Regions from separate parts of the Reinekea thalattae genome, predicted to be linked through region 2. Evidence: predicted binding sites of a transcription regulator. Region 2 holds the regulator's gene; each other region holds the start of a gene.
The links. Region 2 encodes sigma-54, which starts transcription at its own class of promoters, with help from an activator protein. Its sites were predicted from a motif close to TGGCACNNNNNTTGCTNT; they were not measured.
Positions count from the first base shown of each region.

Region 1 (4,267 bases), on a different contig from region 2:
AAGATACCTATAGCATTGATGACCTTGTTGATGTAATTAACGAGCAGATTAACGCTAACGCTGTGCTCGCTAATGAGGTCGTGGTCACCGAAGAAAATGGTCGACTTGTATTCACCCGAACAGAGGTTGGTGACTACCCGTTAGAACTTGAAATTACTGGTACCACCGAAGCGCTGGAAGCCTTTGGTTTGGATAGTCAAACAGAAACCGCTGGTGAAGACCCGATTGATCGTAGCCATAGCTTTACGATTAATTTAGATGTACCGGACCCTGATGAGGACGGCCGCTCTGGTTCGGTGACTATTTCGTTAGATGAAGTAATCTATTCGATTGATCAGTTGGCGGCTTCGATCAACCGTGAGTTAGCCTCGGTGGAAGAGTCTGAATACATTGGTGTGCAAGCGGTTGTCGAAACTGATGAAGATGGTAATGAGTATTTAACTCTAGTGGCAACGGTCGAAGGTGAAGAGTCAACTATTTCCCTTACTAACATTACTGCAACGGGTGACGACTTAGATGTCAATGCGCTCTATGGCTTGTTGCAGGCTGATGAGTATGATTCAGACCTGTTAGAGATCGGTGAAGCCGCAACTGATAATGGCTACCCAGAACAGACTTTTGAGCTTTATAACGAAGCGGATGGCACCACTGAAACCATTGTGATTCCGGAAGCGTCGAGTGCCGCAGAAATTGCTGGTCAGCTGAGCGATTTAGCTGGAGTTACAGCGACAGCAGAAACCAATATGACCTTGGTTGCCAGCAGCTACATTAACAGCGGCGATATGGATCTTTATGTTAATGGCCAAGTGATTGAGTCCGATGATTTTGACGATATCGTTGACGAAATTAACAGCTATAGCTTGACTACGCTGAATGGTATTACTGCCGCACTGGATGAAGAGACCGGCAATATTACCATCACATCGGCGACCGGTATCGACCTTAACGTCGGCATTGAATCGGATAACCCAACCGATTCTATTACTGTAGAAGGCACGGATGGCTATATCGATGTTACCTTGGGTGGTGATGAGAACGCTGAAACCTATGCCGTTGTTGGTGGCTCGGTGGAGATTATTCTCAACGAAGGCTTCAGTATGTCTGAGCCGGACCCACGTTTGACAGGTCTCTTTAATGGCTTAACCGATGCTAGCTTTGAGCCTTACACCATTAATGAATTTGATCCGGATGATAGCGAAACCTACAACGAAACCTCGTCGATGACAGTGTACGACTCTTTAGGTAACGACCATGAGATGCAGCTCTATTATGTGAAAAACGCAGCCGATGCTAGTGAGCTGAGTTCTTGGACAGTCTATGTTCGTATCGATGGCGAAGATGTCGGTGACCCTGATACATCGCTGGATTATCCAGAGAATTTAGAGCCGACCTATGCTTCGTTTGAGCTTTATTTCAATGCTGATGGTACCGTCAACGAAGAAGATTCCGGTGAGTTTTTAATTACCAACTGGGATCCACTTGATCAGTATGGTGAGCCGACCGGTGCCTATACCTCGGTGAATATAGCCGAAGGTGCGTCAAGTATTATTGATAGAACTGATACAAACTCTAACTTCTCGATCTCATTCGGTGGTACCACCCAGTATGATCAAGACTTTTTCGCAGAAGTCGAAGGCCAAGACGGTTATGCGAGTGGTCAGCTTTCGGACCTTTACGTTGGTGAGGACGGTACTATTTACGCTACCTACACCAATGGCGAAACCGACCCAATTGGCCAGGTTGCCATTGCTAGCTTTACCAACAATGAAGGCCTAACACCTTCGGGCGATACTGAATGGGTTGAAAGTGTCGACTCCGGTGAACCGTCGATTGGCGTGCCTGGTACAGGAACATTAGGTACGCTTGTTTCGGCGGCATTGGAAGAATCGACCGTTGAGCTATCTGAAGAGCTGGTTAACCTGATTATTGCGCAACGTAATTATCAAGCCAGTGCTAAGACGATTGAAACAGCTAACGAAGTAACGCAGACCATCATTAACCTCTAACGGTTTATCGTAAGAGTTGATTGACTGATCTACAAAGCGAGTCGCTGCAGGCAGCGGATTCGCTTTGCTTTATTTAGTATCTTAGTTTGTTGTTAAGTGCTTCTATCAGGCTTATCGATTTAGGCAAAATTAAAAGTGGTACATAATAAAAAGCGGCACGTAATTAAGAGCGGCAACCTCGTTGCCGTTTTTTTCATATGAATGGAAAGCGTTTGCCATCTTTCCTGATCTGATGGTTGTTTGAGTGCTGTTTAGCTGTGACCTCCTGCTACAAAGATGCTCCTAGGCCTTTATCTATGTGCCCTCTGAATTAATTCCCTAGTAAATTTAAAAACTGGCACGTCTCTCGCTTAACTCTCTGTAATGACGAAAACCGTCAATCTAACTCAGGAGTTTGAAATGGATCGTGCAGTCTATATCGCCATGACCGGTGCCAAGAACAATATGTTTTCGCAGGCGTCTCATGCAAACAACCTTGCCAACTCAAGTACCTATGGTTTTAAGTCGGATTATGAGCAAGCCAGAGCGATTCCGGTTTGGGGTGAACATCATCCATCGCGTGCTTTTGCAATGACCGAACGACCCGCTTCAGACTTTAACGACGGCGATCTAATACAAACCGATAACCCGCTCGATGTGGCGATTGCCGGTGATGGCTTCTTTGAAGTAATCGATGCTAATGGTCAGCCAGCTTATAACCGCCGTGGTGACTTTTCGGTAACGCCACTCGGTGAAGTCATTAACGGCTCCGGCCAATTAGTAATGGGCACGGGTGGCCCGATTACTTTGCCAGAATATGAGCGTCTAGAAATTGGTTACGATGGTGTTATCAGTATTAAGCCCGCAGGTGCTGCTTCTGATCAGATGGTGATTGTTGATCAAATTAAAATGGTGAACCCAGATTTGCAAAATTTTGAAAAGGGCATCGATGGTTTGTTTCGTCCAGTTGAAGGTGAACTGATTTTGGAGGCTGACGAAACACTGAGAGTCGTTTCAGGCTACATCGAAGGCTCTAATGTTAACCCTGTTGCTGAGCTTACCAATATGCTGGCGGTGAATCGCCAATACGAAACGCAAATTAAGATGATGAAGACCGCAGATGAAATGTCGGAATCATCGGCCAGTATTTTACCGATTAGTTAATAGTTTGAGAGCTTTGTTTGCTAAAAATCTAGCGAATAAAGAATGAATTTAAATTGGCTGCAAGAGGCAGTCGGTTAAAAAAATAAAGAGGGCTTACGCCATGATGAAAGCACTTTGGGTCGGTAAAACCGGCTTAGAAACTCAAGATACATCGCTATCGGTGATCTCGAACAACCTGGCTAACGCATCAACCACAGGCTTCAAAAAAGACCGTGCGGTTTTTGAAGATTTAATCTATCAGGTACAGCGACAGCCGGGCGGCCAAACTTCGCAAAACTCGCAACTACCCAGTGGTTTGCAGTTAGGTAGTGGTGCTCGTGTTGTGGCAACACAAAAGCAATTTACTCAGGGTGATTTAGAAGTTACTGACCAAACGTTGGATTTGGCAATTAATGGCCGTGGCATGTTCCAAATTACATTACCGACAGGTGATCTCGCCTATACCCGTGACGGTACTTTCCAGATTGATTCGGAAGGTAACTTGGTGAACTCCAGTGGTTATTTGCTAGAGCCTAACATCGTTGTGCCGGATCAGACTGACACCATCACTATTGGTGTCGACGGTATTGTCACTGCGGTTTCTGAAGGTGAAACGCTAGGTGAAGTGATTGGTAATATTGAAATCGCTGATTTTATTAACTATGCCGGCTTGGAAGCCATTGGTAATAACATGTTCCAAGAGACTGATGCCAGTGGTGATCCTATTGTCGGTGATCCGAGCATCGACGGTTTTGGTTCGTTGATTCAAGGCGCTTTAGAGTCTTCAAATATTTCAATCGTAGAAGAGATGGTTGACATGATTGCGACTCAGCGTTCTTACGAAATGAATTCAAAAGTGATTAGCTCAGCAGACTCGATGCTTGGCTTTATTACCTCGAACTTATAATAAAAATGAGTAAAGGGGAGCAGATAATGAAAAAAAACTTGGTGATATTTTCAGTCATGTATGCGTTGTTACTGACTGGCTGCGGCAGCATGGAAGTTGCATCGCTACCGAGTTCAGAAAAACCAGGCGACCCTGAATATGCTCCAGTTCCGTCTGATTCATTATTGCCACCGCCAGGTGCCGGAGGTTCGTTATTTTCAGACGCTTACGGTTTAAGTTTGTATGGTGATAA
Region 1 is NZ_VKAD01000001.1:262,067-266,333, forward strand. Features, by position in the region: gene FME95_RS01290 (flagellar hook-basal body complex protein) at 1-2,006, shown strand, start outside; gene FME95_RS01295 (flagellar basal body rod protein FlgF) at 2,406-3,149, shown strand; gene flgG (flagellar basal-body rod protein FlgG) at 3,250-4,035, shown strand; gene flgH (flagellar basal body L-ring protein FlgH) at 4,062-4,267, shown strand, end outside.
Region 1: the regulator sigma-54 is predicted to act here: its motif matches at 2,342-2,359, upstream of FME95_RS01295 (flagellar basal body rod protein FlgF).

Region 2 (4,267 bases):
TGTTTAAAGCCGAAGCTCATAAATTGCAAGGCTAGGCCGGTCGGCTTTTCAATCAGTTGCTGCTTGATCTGCAAACGTAAGTCTTGCACCGATAGCGCACTGGTATCAATACGTAAATTACAACAGCTGGCGATAGGTCCGAGAAGTTTGGTCTCGCTCTCAATCGCTTCGGCTAAAGAGTGTGACTGATCTGTCAGTGGGTGTTTACGCCGAGTAGCACTGAAGCGCTGTAATAAAATAGAGTCGTCAGCATCTAAAAACACCACTTCCACTGCAACGGAGCTGCTGATGTTTTGCAGTATCGCCGGTAGAGTACTGATGCTGTCGGTGGAATTACGTGCATCAATACAGACCGCGGCTTTGCGGCTGTTTGGATTGCTCGACATCCAGTTGATGAGTTCCGGTAAAAGCGCTGGCGGTAGGTTATCAATACAGTTATAACCGGCGTCTTCTAGGCTGTTGAGCACGGTAGATTTGCCCGAGCCTGAACGACCGCTGATTAAGATCAAACGAAAGTCTGTCGACGTCATGTGATTGCCCAATCGGTTACTGGTGAGGTTAGTTTCCAATAAAGTGATTGTATAAGTCTAGAGGTGTTTGGCTGCTTTTAATATTAGCCAAGGCTTCAGGATTGCTAACTTGCTCGACCACACTGGCCAGCAGTTGAAGGTGATCATCGGTGGCTTCAACAGGCACCACTAAAGCGAAGATAAGGTCTACCTGCTGTTTGTCGATAGAATCAAAATCGACAGCCTCAGGTATTTTTATCAGAGCCGCAACCGGTGAGGTAAGGCCTTCTAAACGACAGTGAGGCACAGCAAAGCCAGAACCAATTCCTGTACTGCCTAATCGCTCACGCGCAATTAATTGATCAAAAAGATCGAGTTCTGAAACGCCGTCGAGCGTCGAAGATAGACGCTCGGCGATGGTTTGGAGGATGCGTTTTTTACTGGCGCCAAAACTTTCCATATAGGTTTGTTCGGCGCTCAGTATTTGACTCAGTTGAATCATTTAAGCAGTTAATTTCCCTGTTTGTGCGCAATGTTTTTTTCTTTGCGCTTAATGAGTTGCCGATCTAGTTTGTCGTTGAGTAGATCGATCGCGGCGTAGAGGTCATCGTGAACAGCATCAGCGTGTACTTGGCCTCCTTTTACGTTAATGGATGCTTCGGCCTTTTGTCTTTCTTTTTCAACACTTAGCGTTATTTGAATATTACCCATCTGGTCGAAGTGACGTTCCAATTTATCTAGTTTGCTTGAAACGTAGTTATGTAGAGATTCAGTAACTTCGACGTGGTGTCCGCTAATATTAACTTGCATAGGCTGCTCCTTTATTATTGCAGTTTTGGCAGGCTCTTAACGGGTCAGTGACCTGTTAGATGTGCCATGTAGATCGCTTACTGAGTAAGAGACCCATTCGACTAACAACTGATGCTATTAGCCGTTATACAACTGTATTTGTTAGAAGTGAGATGTCAGCGATAACTTACTGACTTCTTCGTTTAACAGGACCTACCTATAAATATTGCTGTTGCGTTAGAAAACATCAAGCGATATAGCCATTATTTTTGCATTTAAATTAAACTCTTACGTTCGTTTGACGGAGGAATGTTCATTGCTTCGCGGTATTTAGCAATGGTGCGCCGCGCCACTTGGATACCTTGCTCGCCCAGTAAGGTAGCGATTTTTGAATCGCTTAAAGGCTTACGTGGGTTTTCAGCGGCAATTAATTTTTTAATCAGTGCTCGAATCGCAGTACTTGAACATTCACCGCCAGAGTCGGTGCTGACGTGGCTACTGAAGAAATACTTCAACTCATACAGGCCACGAGGCGTATGCATGTATTTTTGTGTAGTGACACGAGAAATGGTTGATTCGTGCATGCCGACCGCTTCGGCAATGTCGTGCAACACCAGAGGTTTCATAGCTTCGTCGCCGTACTCTAAGAAGTTACGTTGATGCTCAACAATGGTGGTTGCGACCTTTAGTAAGGTTTCGTTTCGACTTTGCAAGCTCTTAATAAACCACTTGGCTTCTTGTAAGTGATCTTTTAAGTAGGTGTTGTCGGTTGAGTTATCGGCTCGCTTGACCATTGAGGCGTAAGACGAGTTGACCTTGAGTTTTGGCGCAATTTCTGGATTCAGCTCGACCAACCAACGATTGTTTTCTATATCTTTCGAGACAATAACATCCGGAATGACATATTCAGATTTACTGGATTCAACAGACGCACCTGGGTGTGGGTTAAGCGTTTGAATCAGTAAAAAGACTTCTCTAAGCTCTGCTTCTTTAATTCGCAGTTTACGCATGAGTTGTGCAAAGTCTTTGGTGCCTAATAGCTCGATATGGTTTTCAACGACTTTAATGGCAACATCACGATAAGGCGTTTCAGCAGGTAACTGCTTTAATTGAATTGCTAAACAGTCGGCCAAGTTCGCAGCACAGACACCCGGTGGATCAAACTGTTGTAAGCGGTGCAGGACGGCGTCAACTTCGTCGGTATCAAGTGGGTCTTCTTCACTGGAAAGGCCTTCTTGTAAGCCTTCAAAAATATCTTCAATACCGGTAGAAAGGTAACCCTTTTCGTCGACGCTTTCTAAGATGGCTTCGGCTATGATGCGGTCTTTATCCGACATCGGAGTGAGGTTAAGTTGCCAATTAAGATGATCGATTAATGAGTCTGTCGAGCCGTAGATGTTTTCGAGATTGTAATCATCGTCGGCAGAAGCAATACCATGACTGGTCGGCGTATGGGTATAGATATCGTCCCAAGAGCTGTCGACAGCCAGTTCGTCAGGAATGGTTTCTTGCACCGAAAGTTCTTGTGTTGATTGATCTGGTGCTTCGTTGGCTTTTTCGGCAGGTTCTGAATGGCTTTGTTCATTTGATGCGTTTTGATTGGCGACATCATTGGCGGAAGCGACTTCGTCTTCTTTTACTTCCAGCATAGGGTTGGTATCCAACGCCTGCTGGATTTCTTGTTGCAAGTCTAGTGTCGAGAGTTGCAATAATTTAATGGCCTGTTGCAGCTGAGGTGTCATGGTCAGCTGTTGGCCCATTTTTATCTGTAAAGACGTCTTCATACTGGCTTTTTACTCATTCATTGCAGGCCGTGGCCATGCCTATTTACAGTGTGAAATTATCACCTAAGTATACCTCGCGTACCGTCCTATTACTGAGCACTTCTTCAGCAGTCCCTTCAGCAATGATGTGACCATTGCCGACGATATAGGCTTTTTCACAAATGTCTAAGGTTTCTCGAACATTGTGATCGGTAATCAGTACGGCGATACCGCGTTTCTGTAAGTGGTAGATGATTTCTTTGATATCACCGACCGAAATTGGATCAACACCCGCAAAGGGTTCATCCAATAAAAGAACTTTTGGCTCAGTCGCCAGTGCACGTGCAATTTCAACTCGCCTGCGCTCACCACCTGACAGTGCCATTCCTAGGCTCTTGCGAATATGGGTGACGTTGAATTCATTTAATAGGCTTTCTAATTGTTCCTTTTGTTGTTGCTTGGTTAAGTCCTTACGTGTTTCCAATACCGATAAAATATTGTTTTCAACAGACAGCTTTCTAAAGATGGACGCGTCTTGTGGTAAATAACCAATGCCTTTTTTGGCTCGAGCATGCATAGGTAATTTTGAAATGGCTTGACCATCGATGGTCACGGTGCCTTGGTCGAGAGTCACGAGACCAACGATCATATAAAAACAGGTAGTCTTACCGGCACCATTAGGGCCGAGTAAGCCAACAATTTGAGCGGCTTCTACTTCAATGCTGACATCAACCACAACGGGGCGCTTTTTATAGCTTTTGGCTAGGTTACGAGCTTCGAGTAAGGCCATTATTCAGTGCTTCCCGGTAACAGTAATAGCTCGGCCTGTTCATCGTCCTGATTACCAGATAGCGAGCGAGCCGATTGGATCGTGACTTGGCCTGTGGCTGCCTGATATTCAATCTGTTCACCGCGTGCTTCATTACCCGACTGAGTAATGCGAGCCTCGCCAAGGGTAATGATGATGTCGGTTGCAGGAAAAAACTCAACCTGGTTGCCATTAACTTCCACCATGTCACTACCGAGCTGTGGTATATCGGTAAAGATTGCAGGGGTGCCAGTGGCTTTGATGTAGCTTAATTCGTTGGTGTCTGGGTCTGTTTCTATCACCACCTGATCGGCAAGAATCTCTAAGTTGCCTTGGGTGATAACGACATTGCCAGTCAGAATGCTGATCCCAGTGTTGATGTCAAAGCTATTGCTATC
Region 2 is NZ_VKAD01000002.1:401,056-405,322, forward strand. Features, by position in the region: gene rapZ (RNase adapter RapZ) at 1-530, opposite strand, end outside; gene FME95_RS12220 (PTS sugar transporter subunit IIA) at 559-1,011, opposite strand; gene hpf (ribosome hibernation-promoting factor, HPF/YfiA family) at 1,020-1,319, opposite strand; gene FME95_RS12230 (RNA polymerase factor sigma-54) at 1,574-3,082, opposite strand; gene lptB (LPS export ABC transporter ATP-binding protein) at 3,126-3,851, opposite strand; gene lptA (lipopolysaccharide transport periplasmic protein LptA) at 3,851-4,267, opposite strand, start outside.

Region 3 (4,267 bases), on a different contig from region 2:
TATCAACGTTATCAACACACTTCAGCGGCAACACAGTGTGACATGGTGTTTTCCATCTATTTGCCGCCAGCGGCATTGGCAGGAAAAAGTGTGCCGGTGCTGTATTGGTTGTCTGGCTTAACCTGTACCGATGAAAACTTTATGCAGAAAGCAGGGGCGCAACGTATTGCAGCAGAACTAGGCATCGCCTTAGTTGCACCAGATACGTCACCACGTGGCGAACAAGTCCCAGACGATGCTGACGCAGCTTACGACATGGGTTTAGGCGCAGGGTTTTATTTAAATGCTACTCAGCCGCCATGGAATCAGCATTACCAGATAGAGCGTTACATTGTTGAAGAGTTGCCTGCCTGTATCGAAAGTAATTTTCCGGTGACTTCGCAAGCCAGTATTTCTGGTCACTCGATGGGTGGCCATGGCGCGTTGACATTGGCGTTAAAAAATCCGAAAAAATTTAAATCTGTTTCTGCTTTTAGCCCAATTGTTAGTCCAATGAATTGCCCTTGGGGTGTTAAAGCATTGAGCCAATATTTAGGTGACGATCAAACAGTATGGCAGCGTTACGATAGTTGCGCTTTGATCGAGCAGGGTGCAGAACAGTTGCCAATGCTGATTGACCAAGGCAGTGCTGATGACTTTTTAGAAGCGCAATTAAAAACAGAGCTTTTGCTCGATACGCTAAACCGAAAAAACTATAAAGCGACAGTAAGAATGCAGCCAGACTACGATCATAGTTATTATTTTATTGCGACCTTTATCGAAGAACACTTACGTTTTCACGCTGGTTATTTGTTGGATTAACACCTGTTGTTAGATTAAAGCTTGTTGCTAGATTAGAACGAGATGTTATTGGGTATTAGTGAATAAGGAATCGTAGTTATGGGTTGGATTTATTTAGCAATAGCAGGATTTTTTGAGTTTTTTTGGGCGATAGGTTTAAAGCAAAGTGATGGCTTTTCTAAATTTTGGCCGTCGGTAATTACAGCGGTTTTAATTGTCGCTAGTTTGTTTTTATTGTCGCTGGCGATGCGCACCATACCGATTGGTACTGCCTATGCAGTTTGGTCTGGTATAGGCGCTGCGTTGTTAGCTATTTATGGCATTACATTTTTAAATGAGTCGGCAAGTCTATTACGCATTGCCTGTATTTTGATGATTATTGGCGGTGTTGCTGGGCTAAAATTTTTAGCCCATTAGGTTTTGTTAGTTTTTTTATTAATCATCTGAGTAATAAATTAACGATAAAATTTCTATCGGTACATCGGTTAGTTTTTCTGGCCCGTGCGGCAGCTCACCATTAAAGGCTAGGCTGTCACCTTCGGTCATTTCGTACATCTTATTACCCACGCGATAGGTTAGTTTACCTTTCAGTAAATAAATAAATTCTTCACCTGGATGCGAAAAAGTAGGGAAGGTTTCGCTGAGATCATCGATGCTGACTAAAAAGGGTTCTAGGTGGCGATGACTACCGCGTTGGTAACCTAAAAGTCGGTAAGTGTGGCCTTTTTCTGTACCGCGCCGCACCACCTCGATGCCGTTTCCTGCTTTGGTGAAAAGAGCACCGCCGTCTGGCAAATTGTAATCGCTAAATAATTTAGCGACCGGAATACCAATGGCGTTACAGAGTTTGTCGATGGTTTCTAAACTGGGCGAGACTTGAGCGTTTTCGATTTTAGAAATCATGCCTTGGCTAATGCCAGAAATGGCAGCGATGTCGGTAATTTTTAATGCCTCAGCTAGACGTTCTCGCTTGAGTCGAATACCAACGTGACGATCTAAGGATGACTTATCTTCTTTGCTTTGGTTCATCGATTTGCCCCAAATTGGAAATGCGACGCATTAATGTTGCGCACAGATGGAAAAGATTGTTTTAACTAGTTTGCCATATCTCTGGCGTGTGACGTAGGAAAAAAATTTATTTTATATAAATCAAAGGCTTAGCCTTTTTCGCCGATGACTGGCACGGCTCCTGCTTTCCTATTGGGAATATTATATTCCTGAGGTTGTTCGATATAACAGCAGGCAATGTAGTCGCTCATTTGCGTACGAATTGCTTAAAAAATTTTAAGCGCGCCCATACTGAGGAGAGTAGTCATGACCGTTAATACAGAAGCGTTTATTAAAGAAAATAATATCAAATATGTGCTTGCCCAATTTGTCGATATCCACGGTGTTGCAAAAACCAAGTCGGTGCCTGCGCATTGTTTACAAGATGTTGTCGACACCGGAGCAGGCTTTGCCGGCTTTGCAGTTTGGGGTTTAGGTATGGAACCGCACGGGCCAGATTTTATGGCGCGTGGTGATTTAAAGTCGATGACCGTGGTGCCTTGGCAACCAGGTTATGCTCGCATCGTTTGCGACGGCTATGTCAACAACGAGCCGTACCCTTACGACAGTCGAGTCGTTTTGAAAAATCAGCTAAAAGCATTTGATGAAAAGGGTTGGACATTAAATACAGGTTTGGAGCCAGAATTTTCTTTATTCCAACGTCGCGAAGACGGACTGGTTGAAACGGTCGATAACAGCGATGTGTTGGATAAGCCCTGTTACGACTATAAAGGCCTGTCTCGTTCACGCCAGTTTTTAGAAACCTTTGTTGAATCGCTACAGCAGGTCGGTTTGGATGTTTATCAAATCGACCACGAAGATGCTAACGGTCAGTTTGAAATTAATTACACCTACAGTGACGCACTCGACTCTTGCGACAGCTACACCTTTGTTCGTATGGCCGGTGGTGAAATTGCTAACGACCTAGGCATGGTGTGCTCCTTTATGCCAAAACCGGCTTCAGATAAAACCGGTAATGGCATGCATATTCACCTATCGTTGAGCGACAAAGACGGCAAAAACCTATTTGGTGACGACAGCGATGAAAACGGTTTAGGCCTTTCTGAAATGGCGTATCACTTTATTGGTGGCCTGATGCATCATGCCGAAGCTTTGTGTGCCTTTGCCGCACCGTCGGTCAATTCTTACAAGCGTTTAGTCGTTGGTGGCGCAGCCTCGGGTGCAACTTGGGCACCGGCTTATAAATGTTATGGCGATAACAACCGCTCGGCGATGGTGCGCATTCCTTATGGTCGTCTTGAATTCCGTTTACCAGATTCCGGTTGTAACCCTTACCTTGTACACGCGGCGTTAATTGCTGCAGGCATGGATGGCGTTGAGCGCAAACTAGATCCAGGTGCGCCCTGTAATGAAAACCTGTACACCATGAGTGCAGCAGAACGTGAACAGCGTGGCATTGGCGTGCTGCCGCAAAACCTTAACGAGGCGTTAGATGCACTCGAAGCCGACACAATTCTGCGTGACCGTATGGGTGCAGAAATTGTCGATGAATTCCTAAAAGTAAAACGTAACGAATGGATTGAATACATGCGTCACGTTTCGGATTGGGAAGTGAAACGTTATTTAGAATTTTTCTGATAACGGCTGTATTTAATTACGTCGATGGTATTAAAACGTCTGTATTTAATTAAGTCGATGGTATGAAAACGGCTGTCGCTAATTGCAGCACAGCCGTTTAGCAAGGTTGGATCCATCGGCGCATTCCCAGAGATGCTGTGAATGCGCCAAGTTGACTCTCAGAGAAAACAGCATGCTCGTTGATGAGGCGGTTTTTTATCAGTTAGAGCAAGCAGCGTTACCGATTTTAACGGTTTAATTTCTTTTAAATCTTTATAAATCAGTCACTTATGTATTTTAGGTGGAAGTTGGTACGTCTCCTGCTATTCCTGAGAGTAATATTATATTCCTATTGGTGCTTTTCGGGTGGCCCGACAAGACTAAGCGGACGCTTTTACAAAGGAGCTAATTATGTGTGGCATTGTGAGCTTGTACTTAAAAAATCCGGATTGGCAGAATCGTCTCGGAGAATTGTTTGAACCGATGTTGATATCGATGACCGATCGTGGTCCAGACAGTGCTGGGTTTGCTATTTATGGTGATGCGGTAACTGACGGGCAATGCAAACTCACCATTCGTGGCGAGCAAGATACCGACTGGCAAGCGTTGGCCGAAACACTGAAAAAGTCTTTTAGCGTGGACTGGTTTAACAACGCCAATGTTGGTGTTTTTAAATGTTCGACCGATCAAAAAACCGCTACGGCAGCCGTTGCGAAAGCGGCACCAGAATTGACCGTGCTGAGCTCTGGTCAGTCGATCGAAATTCTTAAAGAAATTGGCTTGCCAGAAAACATTGCCCAACACTTTAAGCTTTCTGGCATGAAGGGTTCTCACATCATTGGTCATACTCGCATGGCAACAG
Region 3 is NZ_VKAD01000001.1:185,149-189,415, forward strand. Features, by position in the region: gene fghA (S-formylglutathione hydrolase) at 1-801, shown strand, start outside; gene FME95_RS00885 (DMT family transporter) at 880-1,197, shown strand; gene FME95_RS00890 (helix-turn-helix domain-containing protein) at 1,216-1,809, opposite strand; gene glnT (type III glutamate--ammonia ligase) at 2,095-3,426, shown strand; gene FME95_RS00900 (class II glutamine amidotransferase) at 3,817-4,267, shown strand, end outside.
Region 3: the regulator sigma-54 is predicted to act here: its motif matches at 1,959-1,976, upstream of glnT (type III glutamate--ammonia ligase).